One region of the Pseudomonas sp. Stari2 genome, then DNA from elsewhere that is predicted to be linked to it. Evidence: predicted binding sites of a transcription regulator. Region 1 holds the regulator's gene; each other region holds the start of a gene.
What was found. Region 1 encodes FliA, which starts transcription of late flagellar genes. Its sites were predicted from a motif close to CTAAAGTTTNNNNNNNNNNNGCCGNTAA; they were not measured.

Region 2: a site for FliA is predicted at 1,432-1,459, ahead of motA (flagellar motor stator protein MotA). Genes of this name have one in related genera too.
Region 3: a site for FliA is predicted at 2,110-2,137, ahead of NH234_RS22845 (methyl-accepting chemotaxis protein). Genes of this name have one in related genera too.
Region 4: a site for FliA is predicted at 2,844-2,871, ahead of NH234_RS24875 (methyl-accepting chemotaxis protein). Genes of this name have one in related genera too.

The regions. Positions count from the first base shown of each region.
Region 1 covers NZ_CP099760.1:1,992,169-1,996,566, reverse strand. Annotated here, with positions in the region: gene NH234_RS09170 (protein phosphatase CheZ) at 17-805, opposite strand; gene NH234_RS09165 (chemotaxis response regulator CheY) at 823-1,194, opposite strand; gene fliA (RNA polymerase sigma factor FliA) at 1,362-2,102, opposite strand; gene fleN (flagellar synthesis regulator FleN) at 2,099-2,929, opposite strand; gene flhF (flagellar biosynthesis protein FlhF) at 3,043-4,383, opposite strand; gene flhA (flagellar biosynthesis protein FlhA) at 4,395-4,398, opposite strand, start outside.
Region 2 covers NZ_CP099760.1:785,707-790,104, forward strand. Annotated here, with positions in the region: gene NH234_RS03470 (HDOD domain-containing protein) at 1-1,361, opposite strand, end outside; gene motA (flagellar motor stator protein MotA) at 1,528-2,379, shown strand; gene motB (flagellar motor protein MotB) at 2,383-3,462, shown strand; gene rsgA (small ribosomal subunit biogenesis GTPase RsgA) at 3,511-4,398, opposite strand, start outside.
Region 3 covers NZ_CP099760.1:4,993,819-4,998,216, reverse strand. Annotated here, with positions in the region: gene NH234_RS22855 (inorganic phosphate transporter) at 1-814, opposite strand, end outside; gene NH234_RS22850 (transporter) at 959-1,975, opposite strand; gene NH234_RS22845 (methyl-accepting chemotaxis protein) at 2,251-3,873, shown strand; gene NH234_RS22840 (hypothetical protein) at 3,986-4,398, shown strand, end outside.
Region 4 covers NZ_CP099760.1:5,438,588-5,442,985, forward strand. Annotated here, with positions in the region: gene NH234_RS24860 (methyltransferase) at 1-944, shown strand, start outside; yybP-ykoY riboswitch at 985-1,107, shown strand; gene NH234_RS24865 (TMEM165/GDT1 family protein) at 1,196-1,780, shown strand; gene NH234_RS24870 (M48 family metallopeptidase) at 1,825-2,643, opposite strand; gene NH234_RS24875 (methyl-accepting chemotaxis protein) at 2,907-4,398, shown strand, end outside.

The DNA.
Region 1 (4,398 bases):
CTAAAAACCCAGAAAACTAAAATCCAAGGCTGGATAACAAATCGTCCACATCGTCCTGACCGGACACAACGTCTTCTCGTTTATCGGCATGAATCTGCGGACCTTCACCCTGCGAGAGATGTTTTTGTGGATCTTTTTCAGCGAGCATTGCAGCACGGTCATGTTCGATGCCCGCAAAGCGGTCCACCTGGCTGGCCATGAGCACGAGTTTGAGCAGATTGCTTTCGACTTCGGTGACCAACTGGGTCACGCGCTTGATCACTTGACCTGTGAGGTCCTGGTAATCCTGGGCCAGCAGAATGTCGTTGAGGTTGCTCGACACTGCGCGGTTGTCGGTGCTGCTGCGTGTCAGAAAACCGTCGACCCGACGCGCCAGCTCGCGGAACTCCTCAGCCCCGACTTCACGACGCATGAAGCGTCCCCAGTCGGCACTCAATGCCTGGGCTTCGTCAGCCAGACCATTGACCACCGGCGTGGCGCTTTCCACCAGGTCCATGGTGCGGTTGGCCGCCGCTTCGGTCAGCTTGACCACATAGCTCAGGCGCTCGGTCGCATCAGTGATCTGCGACACTTCCTCGGCCTGCGGCATGTGCGGGTCGATCTGGAAGTTGACGATTGCACTGTGCAGTTCGCGCGTGAGCTTGCCGACTTCCTGGTACAGGCCACGGTCACGGGTCTGATTGAGCTCATGGATCAGTTGCACAGCGTCGCCGAACCTGCCTTTTTCAAGGCTTTCGACCAGTTCGACCGCGTGTTTTTTCAGCGTCGACTCGAAGTCGCCCTGTGAAGATTCTTTATGCTCCATAGCTCCCCCGCGCGTCATCAGCCGATGCGTTCGAAAATCTTCTCGATTTTTTCTTTCAGCGCCTGAGCCGTGAAAGGTTTGACCACGTAGCCGTTAACACCGGCCTGGGCCGCTTCGATGATCTGCTCGCGCTTGGCTTCAGCAGTCACCATCAGCACTGGCAGGTGCTTGAGTTTTTCATCGGCGCGCACGTGACGCAGCAAGTCGATACCGGTCATGCCAGGCATGTTCCAGTCGGTCACCAGAAAGTCGATGCTGCCGCTGTTGAGTACCGGAATGGCAGTGGTGCCATCGTCGGCTTCAACGGTGTTGGTGAACCCGAGGTCACGCAACAGGTTCTTGATGATCCGCCGCATCGTTGAGAAGTCATCAACGATGAGGATTTTCATGTCTTTGTTCAATTCGACCTCCAAGCAGTCTTAAACGCGCCCAGCACCTGGACGCGCCATTTCAATCAATCCGGCAAAACACTCGATGACTGTCTGGAGCACAACAGAGCAAGACCGGTGCCGTTCACCACCGCACCAGCCTCGTTCGCAGCGTCCCCACACTGCCTTCAGCGCGCTCGCCACTCCCCCAAACGCCCCCGCAAGCGGGCCGCGCACTGGCTATGTAACTGGCTGACCCGCGATTCACTGACGCCAAGGACTTCACCGATTTCCTTGAGGTTCAGCTCTTCGTCGTAGTACAGCGCCAACACCAGTCGCTCACGCTCCGGCAAATTGGCAATCGCGTCCGCCAACGCAGCCTGGAAGCGCTCATCTTCCAGATCGCGCGACGGCTCAAGATGAGCACTGGCGCCATCCTCGTGCAGCCCTTCGTGTTCGCCGTCCTGCAACAGGTCGTCGAAACTGAACAGTCGGCTGCCCAGGGTGTCATTCAAAATCCCGTAGTAATCGTCGAGACTCAATTGGAGTTCGGCCGCAACCTCGTGATCTTTAGCGTCACGGCCGGTTTTAGCTTCAATCGAGCGAATCGCGTCGCTGACCATACGGGTGTTACGGTGAACCGAGCGTGGTGCCCAGTCCCCCTTGCGTACTTCATCGAGCATGGCGCCGCGGATCCGGATGCCCGCGTACGTTTCGAAACTGGCGCCTTTGCTGGCGTCGTATTTGGTCGAGACTTCGAGCAGGCCGATCATCCCGGCCTGGATCAGGTCTTCGACCTGCACACTGGCAGGCAATCGCGCCAGCAAGTGGTAAGCAATGCGTTTGACCAGTGGCGCGTAACGCTCGATCAGTTCGTACTGCGCGTCACGTGCCGACTTCTTGTAGAAATTCATACCGCTGGCGGTCATAGCACAGGTCCTGCCGTTTGCTGCACGAGGCGCTCGACGAAAAATTCGAGGTGGCCGCGCGGGTTGGCGGGCAGCGGCCAGGTGTCGACCTTCTGTGCGATCGCCTTGAACGCCAGTGCGCACTTGGAACGCGGGAAAGCTTCATAGACCGCACGCTGCTTCTGCACCGCCTTGCGCACGCTTTCGTCGTAAGGCACCGCGCCGACGTATTGTAGGGCGACGTCAAGGAAGCGATCCGTGACCTTGGTCAACTTGGCGAACAGATTGCGACCTTCCTGCGGGCTCTGGGCCATGTTGGCCAGGACGCGGAAGCGGTTCATGCCGTAATCGCGGTTCAGCAGTTTGATCAGCGCGTAGGCGTCGGTAATCGAGGTCGGCTCGTCGCAGACCACCAGCAACACTTCTTGCGCAGCGCGAACAAAACTGACTACCGAGTCACCGATACCCGCAGCGGTGTCGATCACCAACACATCGAGATTGTCGCCGATATCGCTGAACGCCTGGATCAGGCCGGCATGCTGGGCCGGACTCAGATGAACCATGCTCTGGGTGCCAGAAGCGGCCGGCACGATGCGGATCCCGCCGGGACCTTGCAACAGCACGTCGCGCAGCTCGCAGCGGCCCTCGATCACATCGGCCAGGGTACGTTTGGGCGTGAGGCCCAGCAGAACGTCGACGTTCGCCAGACCCAGGTCGGCGTCCAGCAGCATGACCCGACGGCCAAGCTCTGCCAGCGCCAGGGACAAGTTCACTGACACGTTAGTCTTGCCGACGCCACCTTTGCCGCCGGTCACCGCGATCACCTGTACGGGATGCATGCTGCCCATGTTATTTCTTTACCTTGTCTTGCATAGACGGAGGCCACATTACTGGCTGCGCGTTCACAACCGGAACAATGCGTGGCAGACCATCGATGTAGGTACAAAAACTGTTCATTACCTCAGCCAACCTGCTTGGTCGGGCTGTGGTAGATATCAGCGAACATGTCAGCCATGGCTTCTTCGCTGGGTTCTTCCTGCATTTGCACGCTGACGGCGCGGCTGACCAATTGATGACGGCGCGGCAGATGCAGATCATCCGGAATCCGGGGGCCATCGGTCAGGTAGGCGACCGGCAGTTCATGACTGATCGCCAGACTCAGCACTTCGCCAAGGCTGGCCGTCTCATCCAGTTTAGTCAGGATGCACCCGGCGAGCCCGCAACGCTTGTAACTGTGATAAGCGGCGGTTAGAACCTGTTTCTGGCTGGTGGTTGCCAGCACCAGATAATTTTTCGACCGAATGCCACGACCGGCCAGACTTTCCAGCTGCATGCGCAGTGCCGGATCGCTGGCCTGCAGGCCGGCGGTATCGATCAGCACCACGCGTTTGCGCAGCAGTGGATCCAGCGCCTGCACCAGGGACTGGCCCGGGTCGACGTGGGTCACCGACACATTGAGGATCCGGCCCAGGGTTTTCAGCTGTTCCTGAGCGCCGATGCGGAAACTGTCCATGCTCACCAGCGCAATGTTCTGCGCGCCGTACTTGAGCACATAACGGGCAGCCAGCTTGGCCAGGGTGGTGGTCTTGCCCATGCCGGCCGGGCCGACCATGGCAATCACTCCGCCCTCTTCCAGCGGCTCGACTTCCGGCGTGGCAATCATCCGCGCCAGGTGCGCGAGCAACATGCGCCAGGCCTGACGAGGCTCTTCGATATCGCTGGTCAGCGCCAGCAGGTCGCGGGACAACGGACCGGACAGACCGATGCGCTGCAGACGACGATACAGATTGGCCTGGGCCGGACGGCTGCCTTGCAGCTGATTCCAGGCCAGGGTGCCGAGCTGCACTTCCATCAGTTCGCGCAGGCTGTTGAGTTCGAAACGCATCGAATCCAGCGCACGCGGATCGACGCCAGCGGCAGCCGGCGCAGGTGCCGGGGCTGGACGGGCCGGTGCGGCGTACGTCGGTTCTGTCAGAGGCTCGGCCGCCGTCAGCGGCAGGCCGGCGGTCAATGGCAGACCGGAGAACAACTGGCGATTGGTGTTGCCGTCGGCCTCACCACGCATGCTCAGCTCGGCCTGGGCGGTAACGATGCGCGACTGGGTCTTGCGCAGCTCGTCTTCGAGTTCCATGTTCGGAACCCGTGGCGCCAGAGCCGACAGTTTGTAATCCAGCGCCGCCGTCAGCTCGACGCCGCCGGCAATGCGGCGGTTGCCAATGATGGCGGCATCAGCGCCCAGCTCATCACGAACCAGCTTCATGGCCTGACGCATATCGGCGGCGAAAAAACGCTTAACTTGCATAAACCACTACCTCAG
Region 2 (4,398 bases), 1.2 Mb from region 1:
GTACGCAGGGACGGCGGCAGCAGGGCGGAAAACTGGGCGTTGTTCTCCGGAGTGATCCGCACCTGTGCCTGCTGCGCGAGCAGGCGTTGCAGCACGGTGCTTTGGCTGACGACGAAATTGAGCGCAGCGGCTTCCTTCGGCAAACCGGAAATCTGATGCACCCGCAGATTGGACTGGGTGCGGTCGGCCATCAGGATCATCACCCGGCGCATGCCGCTGGCCACCAGCGCGTCGCGGGCGGCAATGGTCAAGTGCATGGCGTTGGTGAAACGGCTTGGCTCGGCCAGCAGTTCGGTGCATTGCCGGCGCCACTTGGCCAGGTCTTCGGCATTGGGTGCAGCGGCAGGCAACAGGCCGGCCGGCAGGCGATGGGTGCCCCACGGCCACAGCAGGGAAACCGCCGGGTGCCACAGATCCGGCATCGAATGCCGACGCGCACTGTTGGCGGCCTGCTGGTGCAACTGCTGCTGCACTTCGTCCATCGGGATTTGCAGATAGAGGCTGGTCAGGTACTGCCAGCGCTTGCTGTGCGGACTGTCCCAGGCCTGTTGCGCCGACAGCGCCAGGCCGTTGGCCAGCAGCACGGTGTTGGCCGGCTGATTGAGCCAGTTGCGCAGGGTCGGGTCGTCATCCAGACGATTCTGCTGACGCAGCGGATGATCGACATCGCGAGCGATGCGCAGGACCTTGACCAGTTCACGCTGTTCAGTAAGCAGCAGGCGGTAACCCTGCTGCACCCAGATCGGCAGGTGCCAGGCTTCCACCAGTGCCGCACCGATCTTCAGCAGGCGCACGCCGAACAATTGTTTTTCCACGTCGCGGGCCGATTCGCCCTTGTGAATGACCCGAACTTCCCACTCTTCGAGCAGTTTGGGAAAGCTCATCGCCAACGGCCACAGCGGCGAAAGAAACAACAGGCTGCCCCAGTGAATGTCCTGCCACAGCCGCGCCAGGCGGCTGGCAAAAAAACCGTTGGCCTGCTGCGTGGCGTGCTGGCTGATCATCTGTATCTGGCGCAGGGACTGGGGAATTTGCGCCTGCGGTTCGGCGGGCAGGCGTGCCAGCAGTTCTTCGGTGCGGGCCAGGCCCAGGCGATTGATCGCCACCTCAAGGTTTTCTACCGGTGCGGTCAGGCTGCCTAGGGTATGGCGGTTGGCTTCGCGGATGATGCTCAGGGCCAGCGCCGGGCTGTCCTGCATCAGGTCGGCAATGTCGCGCAACGAGCTGCGATTGTCGCGGATCGCCCGGCAGACCTTGTCATGGGCCTCTTGCGGCACCGGCAGGCGCACGCCGTCGAGCAGCTTCACCCAGCCATCGAGTGTGGTCGGTCTTGCGTGTGGGACGTTCGTTTCATTAGCCATGTCTGGACGAGATCTTCACTGACTGTAGACGCGCCCGGCATGGGCTAAATTGGCTTTTCGCCTGAACTGGCTATAGTCTGGCGCAGTTTTGCCGATAAGTAGAAGAAGAGATTTTTTAACTTCCGAATATGACCTTGAACCCGACTTAAGTAAGTACTTTCTACCTATGGCTAAAATTATCGGCATCATCGTCGTATTCGCGAGCGTGCTCGGCGGATACGTGCTTTCCCACGGCAAGATTGCCGCCCTGATCCAGCCTTTCGAGGTGATGATCATCGGTGGTGCGGCACTCGGAGCATTCCTCCAGGCCAACCCCGGTTACATGACGATGCATGTGCTCAAGAAATCCCTGAGCATGTTCAGCTCGCGTTTCAGCCACACGTTCTATCTGGAAGTGCTGGGCCTGATCTACGAGATCCTCAACAAGAGCCGCCGTGAAGGCATGATGGCCATCGAAGGCGACATCGAAGATGCCGCTGCGAGTCCGATCTTCGCCAAGTACCCGGCGGTGCTGAAAGACGAACGCATGACCGCGTTCATCTGCGATTACCTGCGCATCATGTCGTCCGGCAACATGGCGCCGCACGAACTCGAAGGCCTGTTCGACATGGAGTTGTACAGCCTCAAGGAAGAACTGGAGCATCCTTCCCACGCGGTCAACGGCATTGCCGACGGCATGCCAGGTTTCGGTATCGTCGCGGCGGTACTGGGTATCGTGGTGACGATGGCGTCCCTGGGCGAGGGCGATCAGAAATCCATCGGTCTGCACGTGGGTGCAGCACTGGTCGGTACCTTCTTCGGTATCTTGGCGGCCTACGGCTTCTTCGGCCCGCTGGCGCATTCCCTGGCCCACGATGCCAAGGAAGAGCTCAACGTCTATGAAGCCATCAAGGCTTCGCTGGTGGCTTCGGCTTCCGGGATGCCGCCGTCGCTGGCCGTGGAATTCGGGCGCAAGGTTCTGTACCCGGCTCACCGTCCTAGCTTCGCCGAGCTGGAACAAGCGGTTCGCGGTCGCTAAGTCATGGAAAATAACCAGCCGATAATCATCAAGCGCGTCAAGCGCTACGGTGGCGGGCATCACGGCGGGGCGTGGAAGATCGCCTTTGCCGACTTCGCGACGGCGATGATGGCGTTCTTCCTGGTGTTGTGGCTGCTGTCCACCGCAACGCCGGAACAGAAGATCGCCATCGCCGGCTACTTCAAGGATCCGGTCGGCTTCTCCGAGAGCGGTACGCCGTACATCATCGACCTGGGCGGCACGCCGACCCTGGCGCCGGAAAACACCCTCAACCCTGAAGTGAAGTCTCAGCCGCAACCGGACAAGGTCACGGTCGACACCGATCAGGTTGAAGGCATGGCCGAGCAGGTCGAGAAGGAACGTCTGGAACTGTTGCTGCAGGAACTGCAGAACAAGGTCGACGAGAACCCGCAACTGCAGAAGTTCAAGGATCAGATTCTGTTCGAGATCACGCCGAACGGCTTGCGCATCCAGATCATGGATGCCGAGAACCGGCCGATGTTCGACTCTGGTTCTGCACGCCTGAAACCGTACTTCGAAGACATCCTGCTGGCCATGGCCGACACCATCAAAGCGGTGCCGAACAAGATCAGCATCAGCGGTCATACCGATGCCAAGCCGTACACCGGCACTGGTGATTTCGGTAACTGGGAGCTTTCGGCCAACCGCGCCAACGCCGCCCGGCGTGCGCTGGTGGCGGGCAGTTACCCGGACTCGCAAGTGGCACGTGTGGTGGGTTACGCCTCGTCGGCGCTGTTCGACAAGGAGAACCCGTTCAACCCGGTCAACCGCCGTATCGACATCGTGGTGCTGACCAAGAAGGCCCAGGCCGCCATCGAAGGTGCGCAAGGCGCCGACCCGTCGAAACCGGCAGATCAAGGTCAGAACGGCGCGGCGCCGGCCGCCCCGGTCGACCCGAACGCCTTGCCGGCGGATCAGCAGCCGGTACCGGCCCATGAGTTGCGCGAACGACTGAACCTGTTCGACGATCCGCTGCCGAAACCGGCCGAGCCGGGCAGCGCGGCGCCAGCCCCGGCGCCTGCTGCACCGGCCACTGCACCGGCGCCCGCGCCGAAGCAGTGACCCACAAAAAAGCCGCGAGATGATCGCGGCTTTTTTGTGTCTGGCTACTTAGTAACCGTTTTCCGGCAGGCTGGCGATGATCGAGCGGTAGCTGTTCATCCGCTGCTGCTGGATGCGTCCGTCTTCAAGGGCCTTGAGCAGGGCGCAGCCTGGTTCGCGATCATGCTTGCAGTCGCGAAAGCGGCAGGTGCCGAGCAGGTCGTCGAATTCGATGAACCCCGCCTCGACATCGGCACGGCTGACGTGGCCCAGGCCGAATTCGCGGATGCCCGGGGAGTCGATCAGTTCACCGCCACCGGGGAAGTGGAACAGCCGTGCAGTGGTCGTGGTGTGAGTACCCTGGCCGGACCATTCGGACAGCGGGCCGACTCGGGTTTCGACGTCCGGCAGCAGGCTATTGACCAGCGAGGACTTGCCGACACCGGACTGACCGACGAATACGCTGATGCGTCCGTCGAGCTGTTTCTGCAATTGCTCCATGCCGTTGCCGTGGTGCGCCGACACTTCCAGTACCGGATAACCCAGGGTGCGATACACCGCCAGAAGTGCGTTCAGCGCCGGGGCGTTCTGTTCGTCGATCAGGTCGAATTTGTTCAGCAGCAGCAAAGGGCGGATGCCGGCGTGCTCGGCCGCGACCAGATAGCGGTCGATCAGGTTCGCATGGGGCTCGGGCAGCGGGGCGAAGACGATGACGATCATGTCGACGTTGGCGGCCACCGGTTTAAGCTGGCCTCGGCTGTCCGGGCGGCACAGCTCGGTGGTGCGCGGCAGTTGCGCGACGATCACGCCGATGCCCTGGTTGCCGGCGCGCCAGACCACACGGTCACCGGTCACCAGCGCTGGCAGGTTGGCCCGCAAGTGGCAACGGAAGACCTGGCCGGCCAGTTCGCCGTCAACGGCCTCGACCTCGACCTGCACACCGAAGTGAGCGATCAC
Region 3 (4,398 bases), 3.0 Mb from region 1:
GGCCGTCGTTGGAACCGTGGGCGAAGGACACGCCGGTGCAAGTGGCGATCAGCAGACCACGAATCCACCACGGCGGCGGGGTGTTGCCTTCGGGGGCCTTGTACAGTGAACGGTTCTTCACGAACGCGCGCAGCGCCAGCAGCAACAGCGCCGCACAACCGAAACCCACCAGCGGCGACAGCAGCAGTGCATAACCGATCTTGGTCGCCTGAGCCCAGTCCACACCGCTGGTGCCGTCGCGGCCATGCATTAACGCGTTGGCCACGCCGACGCCGATGATTGAACCGATCAGCGTGTGCGACGACGAGGCCGGCAGACCCAGCCACCAGGTGCCGAGGTTCCACAGAATCGCCGCGATCAGCAGGGCGAAGATCATCGCGAAACCGGCGGACGAGCCGACTTGCAGAATCAGCTCCACCGGCAGCAGCGCGATGATGCCGAACGCCACCGCGCCGCTCGACAGCAACACGCCGAGGAAGTTGAAGAACCCCGACCAGACCACCGCGAAATACGGCGGCATCGAATGGGTGTAAATCACCGTGGCCACGGCGTTGGCGGTGTCGTGGAAACCGTTGACGAACTCGAAGCCCAGCGCAATCAACAGCGCCACGCCGAGCAGCAGGAACGGGGTCCACGTGGTGACCACCGTGCCCAGTTGGTGCATGTCGTGCATCAGGCTGTAGGCGGTGAACAGCAGCCCCATCGCCAGCACCGCAAAAAACACCACGTAGGTGAACGGGCCGGTTTTCTTGTCGAGGGCCGGCCTGCCACTGGCAGCGGAGGCCGGGCTGGCGGTCAGGGAGGGAGTAGCCATGGGCGGACAATCCTGAGCGGGGGAAGGAGTGTTGCCCATGATCGTTGCTAAATATTACAGAGAGTCTGCGATAGATCAGTGTTTGGCGGATTAATCGCACCGTTGGTCTTCTGACTGGTGATCATTTCCACGCTCTGTCGGAAGTCAGTAATCCCGCCGCTTGCGAAACGCCCAGCGCCCGGCGATCACGGTAAACGTCACCACCAGCGCCACCAGAATCCAGAACCCTTCCGGATCAGTGGCCAGCGGCACGCCGCCGACGTTCATGCCGAAGAAACCGGCAATGATGTTGATCGGCAGCGCCAGCACCGTCACCACGGTCAGGGTGAACAGCGTGCGGTTGCTCTGTTCGTTGAGGTTGGCAGCGATCTCTTCCTGCAACAGCTTGATCCGCTCGCCGAGGGCGGTGAGGTCGTTGATGATCAGCGCGAACTCCTCGGTGGACTTGCGCAGCTCCTTCACGTCTTCCTTCTGCAACCAGGACGGCGGCCGGTTGAGCAGGCGCAGCAGCGAACCTGGCTCCAGCGCCAGCAGTCGTTGCAGGCGCACCAGCACCCGACGGTTGGCGCCGAGTTCGGCGCGGTTGGTCGACAGTCGCGAGGACAGCAATTCGTCCTCGACCTGATCGACGCTCATGCTGGTCTTGCGCACGATCTGGGTCAGCACTTCGCCCTGGTCGCGCAGCAAGTGCACGAGCAATTCCGACGGCGAGCGAAAGCACTCGCCGGCCTTCACCGACGAACGCAGTTTGTCCACCGAGTGCAACGGTTGCAGGCGCGCACTGACAATCAGTTTGCTGCGTACGCAGACCCACAGCGTCGATACGTCTGAAGAAACCATGCTGCTGAGGTTGAACACCACGTCGTTGACCACCGCCAGCAATGCCGAATCGACATGCTCGATGCGCGTCGAGCGCGAACCTTCGTGCAACGCTTCAAAAAACTCTTCGGGCAATTGCAGGTGGCTTTTCATCCAGCGCTCGCACGCGGCGTGGGCCAGGTTCAGATGCAGCCAGAGAAACTCATCGCCGTCGTCTTGCAGGCAGCGCAATGCAGTCGCCGAGTCGACCTCGCGACCACGCTCACCGGGGCGAAAACGAAAACCGTAGAGCAAGCCGAACAGGTCTGGATCGCGATGGCTGATATCGAGGCTGTGGTTCATGAAGTCTCGCTGGGAAGAGGGCGTCTGTCGCGGGATTTGCAGATTCAGCTGAGCCGCATCATCGCAATGTCACATGACGCTTTTGTGACAGCAAAATGATGTCAAATCAACGTGTTACCGGCGGTCGGATATTTCTCAAGAAGCTCTCTGGCACGCCGATCACGCATGAGTTAGGTTGCGCGCCTTCGGCCATGAGCCAAGGTCCGCCGACACGGATGTCCGGCCACAATTCACGTCTTACCGGACGTGCCTCATCCCTGTCCCGAGTACCTGCAATGTTGCAAAAATCCCTGAGAGCGCAAATTCTTGCCCTGCTGAGCGGCAGCCTGCTGGCGATGCTGTTGATCGCGCTGGCCTGCTTTCACTTCCTGTCCAACGGCGTGCAGAGTTACAGCCAGTTGATCGCCGGCCCCTTGCACGCCTCGCAACTGATCGACGAAGCCAACCTGCAATTCAAGGTGCAAGTGCAGGAGTGGAAAAACGTCCTGCTGCGCGGCAAGCAGCCAGCGGACCTGGCCAAGTACTGGGGCCAGTTCGAAGACCGTCAGCGCGATGTGCAGGACATCCTCGGTGAGCTGGCCAACCAGAAAGGCCTCGAGCCTGCGCTGAAAACCCGCATCGAACGCCTGCGCGAAGAACATCGACTGCTGGGTGCTGCGTATCAGAAGGGCCGCGATGCCTACGTCGCCGCCGGTGCCGATCCGACCGCTGGCGACGTGGCGGTCAAAGGTGTTGACCGTGCCGCCAGCGACCAGATGAGCGAGCTGGTGGCCGAGCTGCGCAAGCAGGGCACCGAGCAATCGGCGCAGATCAGCGCCAGTGCCGATCGCACCGTTTGGCTGGGGCTACTGGTGATGCTCGCGTCGGGCCTGCTGATCGGTTTACTGAGCCTGTGGCTGGTCAACCGCAATCTGGTCGAGCCGATCCGCAAGCTCATCGACTACGTCACCCAGTTGAGCAAGGGGCGTCTGGTCGAGCGTGTGGCCAGCGACCGTCAGGACGAACTGGGCAACCTGGCTGCTGCGGCCAACACTCTGCGCGATTTCCTCGCCGAAACTTTCAACCATCTGCAGCGCAGCGCCAAGGATCTGGACAGCGCCAGCGGCGAATTGAACGCCATCGCCACCGTCATGGCCGGCGGCACCAACGAGCAGTTCAACCGCACCGATCAGGTGGCCACGGCGATGAACGAAATGTCTGCCACTGCCCAGGAAGTCGCCCGCCATGCGGCTGATGCAGCGCGCGCTGCCGACGATGCCGACCAGTCCGCCCAGCAGGGCGAGAAGGTCATGCAGAGCACCATCCACAGCATCACCCAGATGCGCGGCGAAATCGCCAACACCGCCACGGTGATCCGTCGTCTGGAAGCCGACAGCGGCCGCATCGGCAAGGTGCTGGAAGTGATTCGCGGCATCGCCGAGCAGACCAACCTGCTGGCGCTCAACGCCGCCATCGAAGCGGCCCGAGCAGGGGAAGCCGGGCGTGGTTTTGCGGTGGTCGCCGACGAAGTGCGCAACCTCGCGCAGCGCACGGCGGAGTCGATCATCGAGATTAATCAGATCATCCACAGCGTGCAGACCGGCGCGGTGGATGCGGCCCACGCCATCGACAGCGGCCAGACCCGCAGCGATGAAAGCGTCGAGCAAGTGACCCAGGCCGGCGCCATGCTCGAGCGCATCACCCACGCGGTCGAAGCGATCCGCGACATGAACCGCCAGATCGCCACGGCGGCTGAAGAACAGACTTCAGTGGCCGAAGACATCTCGCGCAACCTGACCGAGATCACCTCGATCGCCAGCACCAACCTCGACAACGTGCAGCGCACTGAAAGCGCCAGCCAGAACCTGCATGGCCTGTCCGGCCAACTCAACGACGTCACTGCTCGCCTGAGCGTCTGACCCGCCACTGATTGTGTACCGGCCCGGTTACCGAGTCGGTACACAGTCGATCTCAATTTCACGTGCGCATCGCCGATGGCCGGTTATTCATAACCGTCATTGGAGATTTCCCATGGTCAGCATCACGTCTGTTTCGATCAATCAGACCGTCACCACACCTACCAGCAAAACATCGATTGCCGACCCGGTCGACGACACCTCGACCACAGCGGCGGCCGGCACCGGTGTGAAGGCTGACACCAGCAAAGTTGCGGCGGGCGGTGGTGCAGCACCGACCGGTGACAGCAGCTCCGGCAATGATGAATCGGATACCGTGAAAGAACTGCGCAAGCAGATCGCCGAGCTGCAAAAGCAATTGCAGGAACAGCAACAGGCGCTGCAAGCGGCTCAGGCGAATCAGGAAAGTCAGGATGCCAAGGCGGCGGATGTTGCCGCTGCGCAGTCGCAGATCGCGACGACGTCGGCTTCGTTGCAGACGGCGACGGCGGCGTTGCTGGCGGCGTTGCAGGAGTCTGATTCGAGTAC
Region 4 (4,398 bases), 2.9 Mb from region 1:
TGTTGTTGGCCGGCCTGCCCGCCGATGATCTGCTCGGGCGCCTGCCCAATGCTTTCGGTTGGTGCTGGCATGCGGGCGATCAGGCCGCGCTCGACGCACGCTTCGAAGGTCGCAGCCATTTCGGCGTGAATGTGCCGGATCGCGAGTTCGACAGTGCGGTGGTGTTCCTGCCCAAGTCCAAGGACCTGACCGATTACATTCTCAACGCCGTGGCCTCACGCCTGGCCGGGCGTGAAGTGTTCCTGGTGGGGGAAAAACGCAGCGGCATCGAAGGCGCGTCCAAGCAACTCAACCCGTTCGGCAAGCCGCGCAAGCTCGACAGTGCGCGTCACTGCCAGTTGTGGCAAGTGACGGTGGCCAATGCCCCGCAAGCCAAATCCCTGGAAAGCCTGGCCCAGACTTACGAACTGCCGCTGGCCGAAGGCCCGCTGAAAGTCATCAGCCTGCCGGGCGTGTTCAGCCATGGCCGACTGGATCGCGGCAGTGCCCTGCTACTGGAGCATCTGGACAAGCTGCCGAGCGGTCATCTGCTGGACTTCGGTTGCGGTGCCGGCGTACTTGGCGCGGCGGTCAAACGTCGTTACCCGCACAATCAGGTCACTCTACTGGACGTTGATGCCTTCGCTGCTGCCAGCAGTCGTCTGACTTTGGCAGCCAACGGTCTGGAAGCCGAGGTACTGACCGGTGACGGCATCGAGGCAGCGCCGATGGGTTTGAACGCGATTCTGAGCAATCCGCCGTTCCATGTGGGTGTTCATACCGACTATTTCGCGACTGAAAACTTGCTGCGAAAAGCGGCCAAACATCTGAAAAACGGCGGCGAACTGCGCCTGGTGGCGAACAGCTTCCTGAAGTATCAGCCATTGATCGAAGAGCATCTGGGCGTGTGTGCAATCAAGGCCGAAGGCAACGGATTCCGGATTTACCGGGCCAAGCGCGGCTGAAAATTAGCACTTGCCGAATGGATTGCGCCTAGGCAGAATCCGCTCCGTCCTAGGGGAGTAGTCTCCCACGAGCGCCAAGCTCGTCCGGCATACGTCAACATACTTGATCCTCAGATCATGGCGTATGCGACCCAAGCGTCCGCACCAGACGGATCGCAGGGTTTGACAAGACCTATGACACGCACACCTTACCCGGGGCGGGAAGGCTGTACGTGTCATAGCCGTGTCGACCCGCCCCTTAGGAAATCCTGATGCTGGACTCGTTACTCGTTCCCACCGCAATCGTTGCCTTGGCCGAAATCGGCGACAAGACGCAACTGCTCGCGCTGATTCTCGCCGCTCGCTTTCGCAAACCCTGGCCGATCATTGCCGGTATCGTCGCTGCGACCCTGGCCAACCACGCGGCAGCCGGTGCGGTCGGCGCCTGGTTCGGTAGCTTCTTCTCCGATTCGGTCCTGCACTGGATTCTCGCTGCGAGCTTCACCGCCACCGCCCTGTGGACGCTGGTGCCGGACAAGATGGACGACGATGAAGCCAGCACCGCCCGCAAGTTCGGTCCGTTCCTGACTACCCTGATAGCCTTCTTCCTCGCGGAAATCGGCGACAAGACCCAGATCGCCACCGTGATGCTGGCTGCGCAATACCCGGAACTGTGGCTGGTGATCATCGGCACCACGGCGGGCATGCTGATTGCCAACGTGCCGGTGGTTCTGGCGGGTAACTTTGCGGCGGAGAAACTGCCGCTGACCCTGATCCGTCGACTGGCCGCCTCGGCGTTCATGATTCTGGCGATCGTCGCGGTGTACAAGGCGATGCAGAGCAGCGGCTGGGTCTGATCCGGCAGATCGCTCCCACACTCAGTGCGGGAGCGATCATTGCTTCAGGACTTGGGCGCTTTCTCGTACAGCGGCATGACCTTCGGAATCGCCGCCTGCAACGAGGCGATCCGGCTGGAGGATGCCGGGTGAGTGCTCATGAACTCCGGAGGTGCACCTTCGGACGCTTTGCTCATCTTGTTCCACAGGGTGATCGCGGCGTTCGGGTTGTAGCCGGCGCGAGCAGCCAGTTCCAGACCGATCAGGTCGGCCTCGTTCTCGTTGGCGCGGCTGTTGGGCAGCGTCATGCCATAGTTGGCCACGGTATCGGCCAGCGCCAGACTGTCCTGACCCAGACCGAGCAACGCGCCGGCACCCTGCTTGGCCATCTCGATGCCATAGGCCTTGGACATTGCTTCACGACCGTGCTCGCGCAGGGCGTGGGCGATTTCATGACCCATGACGGCGGCGATTTCATCGTCGGTCAGTTTCAGGCTGTCGATCAGCCCGGTGTAGAAAATGATCTTGCCGCCAGGACCGCAGTTGGCGTTGAGCTCGTCACTCTTGATCAGGTTCACTTCCCACTGCCATTGCGCGGCGTCCGGACGGAAGTTCGGCGCCTGGGCGATCAAGCGGTTGGCAATCGCCTGAACCCGCTTGGCTTCGTTGCTGGTCTTGTCCAGCACGCCTTTGCTGGACGCCTCGCCAACGGTCTTCTGATAGGACTGGGCATACATCTGGTCGACCTCTTGCGAGGACAGCATGCTGAACATGTATTGCTTGCGTTCCACGCCCACGGCACCGCCGCTGGTGGTGTTGACCGACTGACAACCGGACAGCAACAGCGCTGCGCTCAGTGCACTTACAACCAATGTCTTGTTCATTCAAAAGCTCCCTGAAAACATGCCGCGTATCCTAGGCGGGTAATTGTATCGACGCCAGATACAACGGACGTGTTGCACCCACTTTCAGAAGGCGCCCGCCGGCCATGTAGGAAAAAATTCATATCCGCCGACATGCCCTGCGCATCTGCGTCGCGCACTGCTCCATTTGCGACATCCGCCTTCAATTGCGCGTACTTCACCTCATGGCGCAATAGTGGCTGCCGATACAGCAACGCAGACGTCCTCTTGCGTGCGGAGCTTCCATGAAATTCAAGTCGATCCAGTTTTCCGTGGCCGCCCTGGCCGGCGCCATCGTTCTCAGCGTGGTGGCTGCGCTCGTGCTCTATGCGCTGTTCTCCGGCGCCCGCACTCAAGAGATGGTCCAACAACGGACCCAGGCCCAGTTCGAACAAGTCATCGAACAGCGCCTGACCTCGCTGGCGCAGACCCAGGTCAGCCAGATCCAGCGCGAGCTCGAAGCGCCGCTGCTGATTGCCGGCGGACTGGTGCGGGTCAACGCCCTGCTCGGCACGCCGGGTGCCGATGGCCAGCCGCGACTGACCGTCAGCCGCGAGCAACTGATCAGCCTGATCAAGGAAAACGTCGAGAAGAACCCGAAGATTCTCGGCACCTACATCGGCTGGGAAAAAAACGCACTGGACCACAACGACGCGGCCTACGTCGGCACCAGCGTGGTCGGCATCGACACCGCCAACGGGCGCTTCCTGCCGTGGTGGTTCCGCAACGACGACGGCACTCTGGGCCTGGACAAACTGGTGGACGTCGACGACCAGAAAGTCCTGTCCACCGGCGTGCGCGCCAGCGAGTACTACCTGTGCTCGAAGGAAACCAAAAAATCCTGCGTGATCGATCCGGCGCCGTACAAGGTCGGCGACAAGATCGTCATGCTCGCCTCCTTCATTGAACCGATCATGCTCAACGGCGCCTTCCAGGGCATCGTCGGTGCCGACCTGTCGGTGAACTTCATCCAGGAAATGCTCCTGGGCGCGAACCAGAAACTGTACGGCGGTGCCGGGCAAATGGCCCTGATCGGCGGCAACGGCCGGATCGTCGCCTACACCAAGGACCCGAGCAAATTCGGCGAGAAGGTCAGCGACATTCTCGACGCCCAGCAAATTGCCAACATGGCCAATCTCAAGCGCGACGAAGTGACCTATTCCGTCAATAAAGAGGCCGGGCGGATCGAGTTGTATCTGCCGTTCGGCATCGGCCAGACCGATGCGCGCTGGACCCTGATGCTGCAACTGCCACTGAATGCGGTGATGGCCGATCTGCAAAAGCTGCAAGGCGACCTCGACGCCCAGCGCAAATCCGACACGTTCGGCATGGCCATGGTCGGCCTGCTCATTGCCGGCCTTGGCCTGCTGGTGATCTGGCTGGTGGGCCACGGCATCGCCCGACCGCTGAAGCAAATGGTCACCATGCTCGATGACATTGCCCAGGGTGAAGGTGACCTGACCCGTCGCTTGAGCAGTGATCGCAAAGACGAACTCGGTTCAATCGCCAAAGGCTTCAATACCTTCCTCGCCAAGCTGCAGGCGATGATCACGCAGGTGGTGTCGTCGGTGCAGAGTGTCAGCGACTCCTCGGAGCACACGGCGGACATCGCGATCCGTACCAATATCGGCATACAGAAGCAGATGGCCGAGATTGATCAGGTCGCCACCGCGGTGCAGGAAATGACCGCCACGGCGCAGGACGTGGCGCGCAACGCGACCCAGGCCGCGCAAGCCG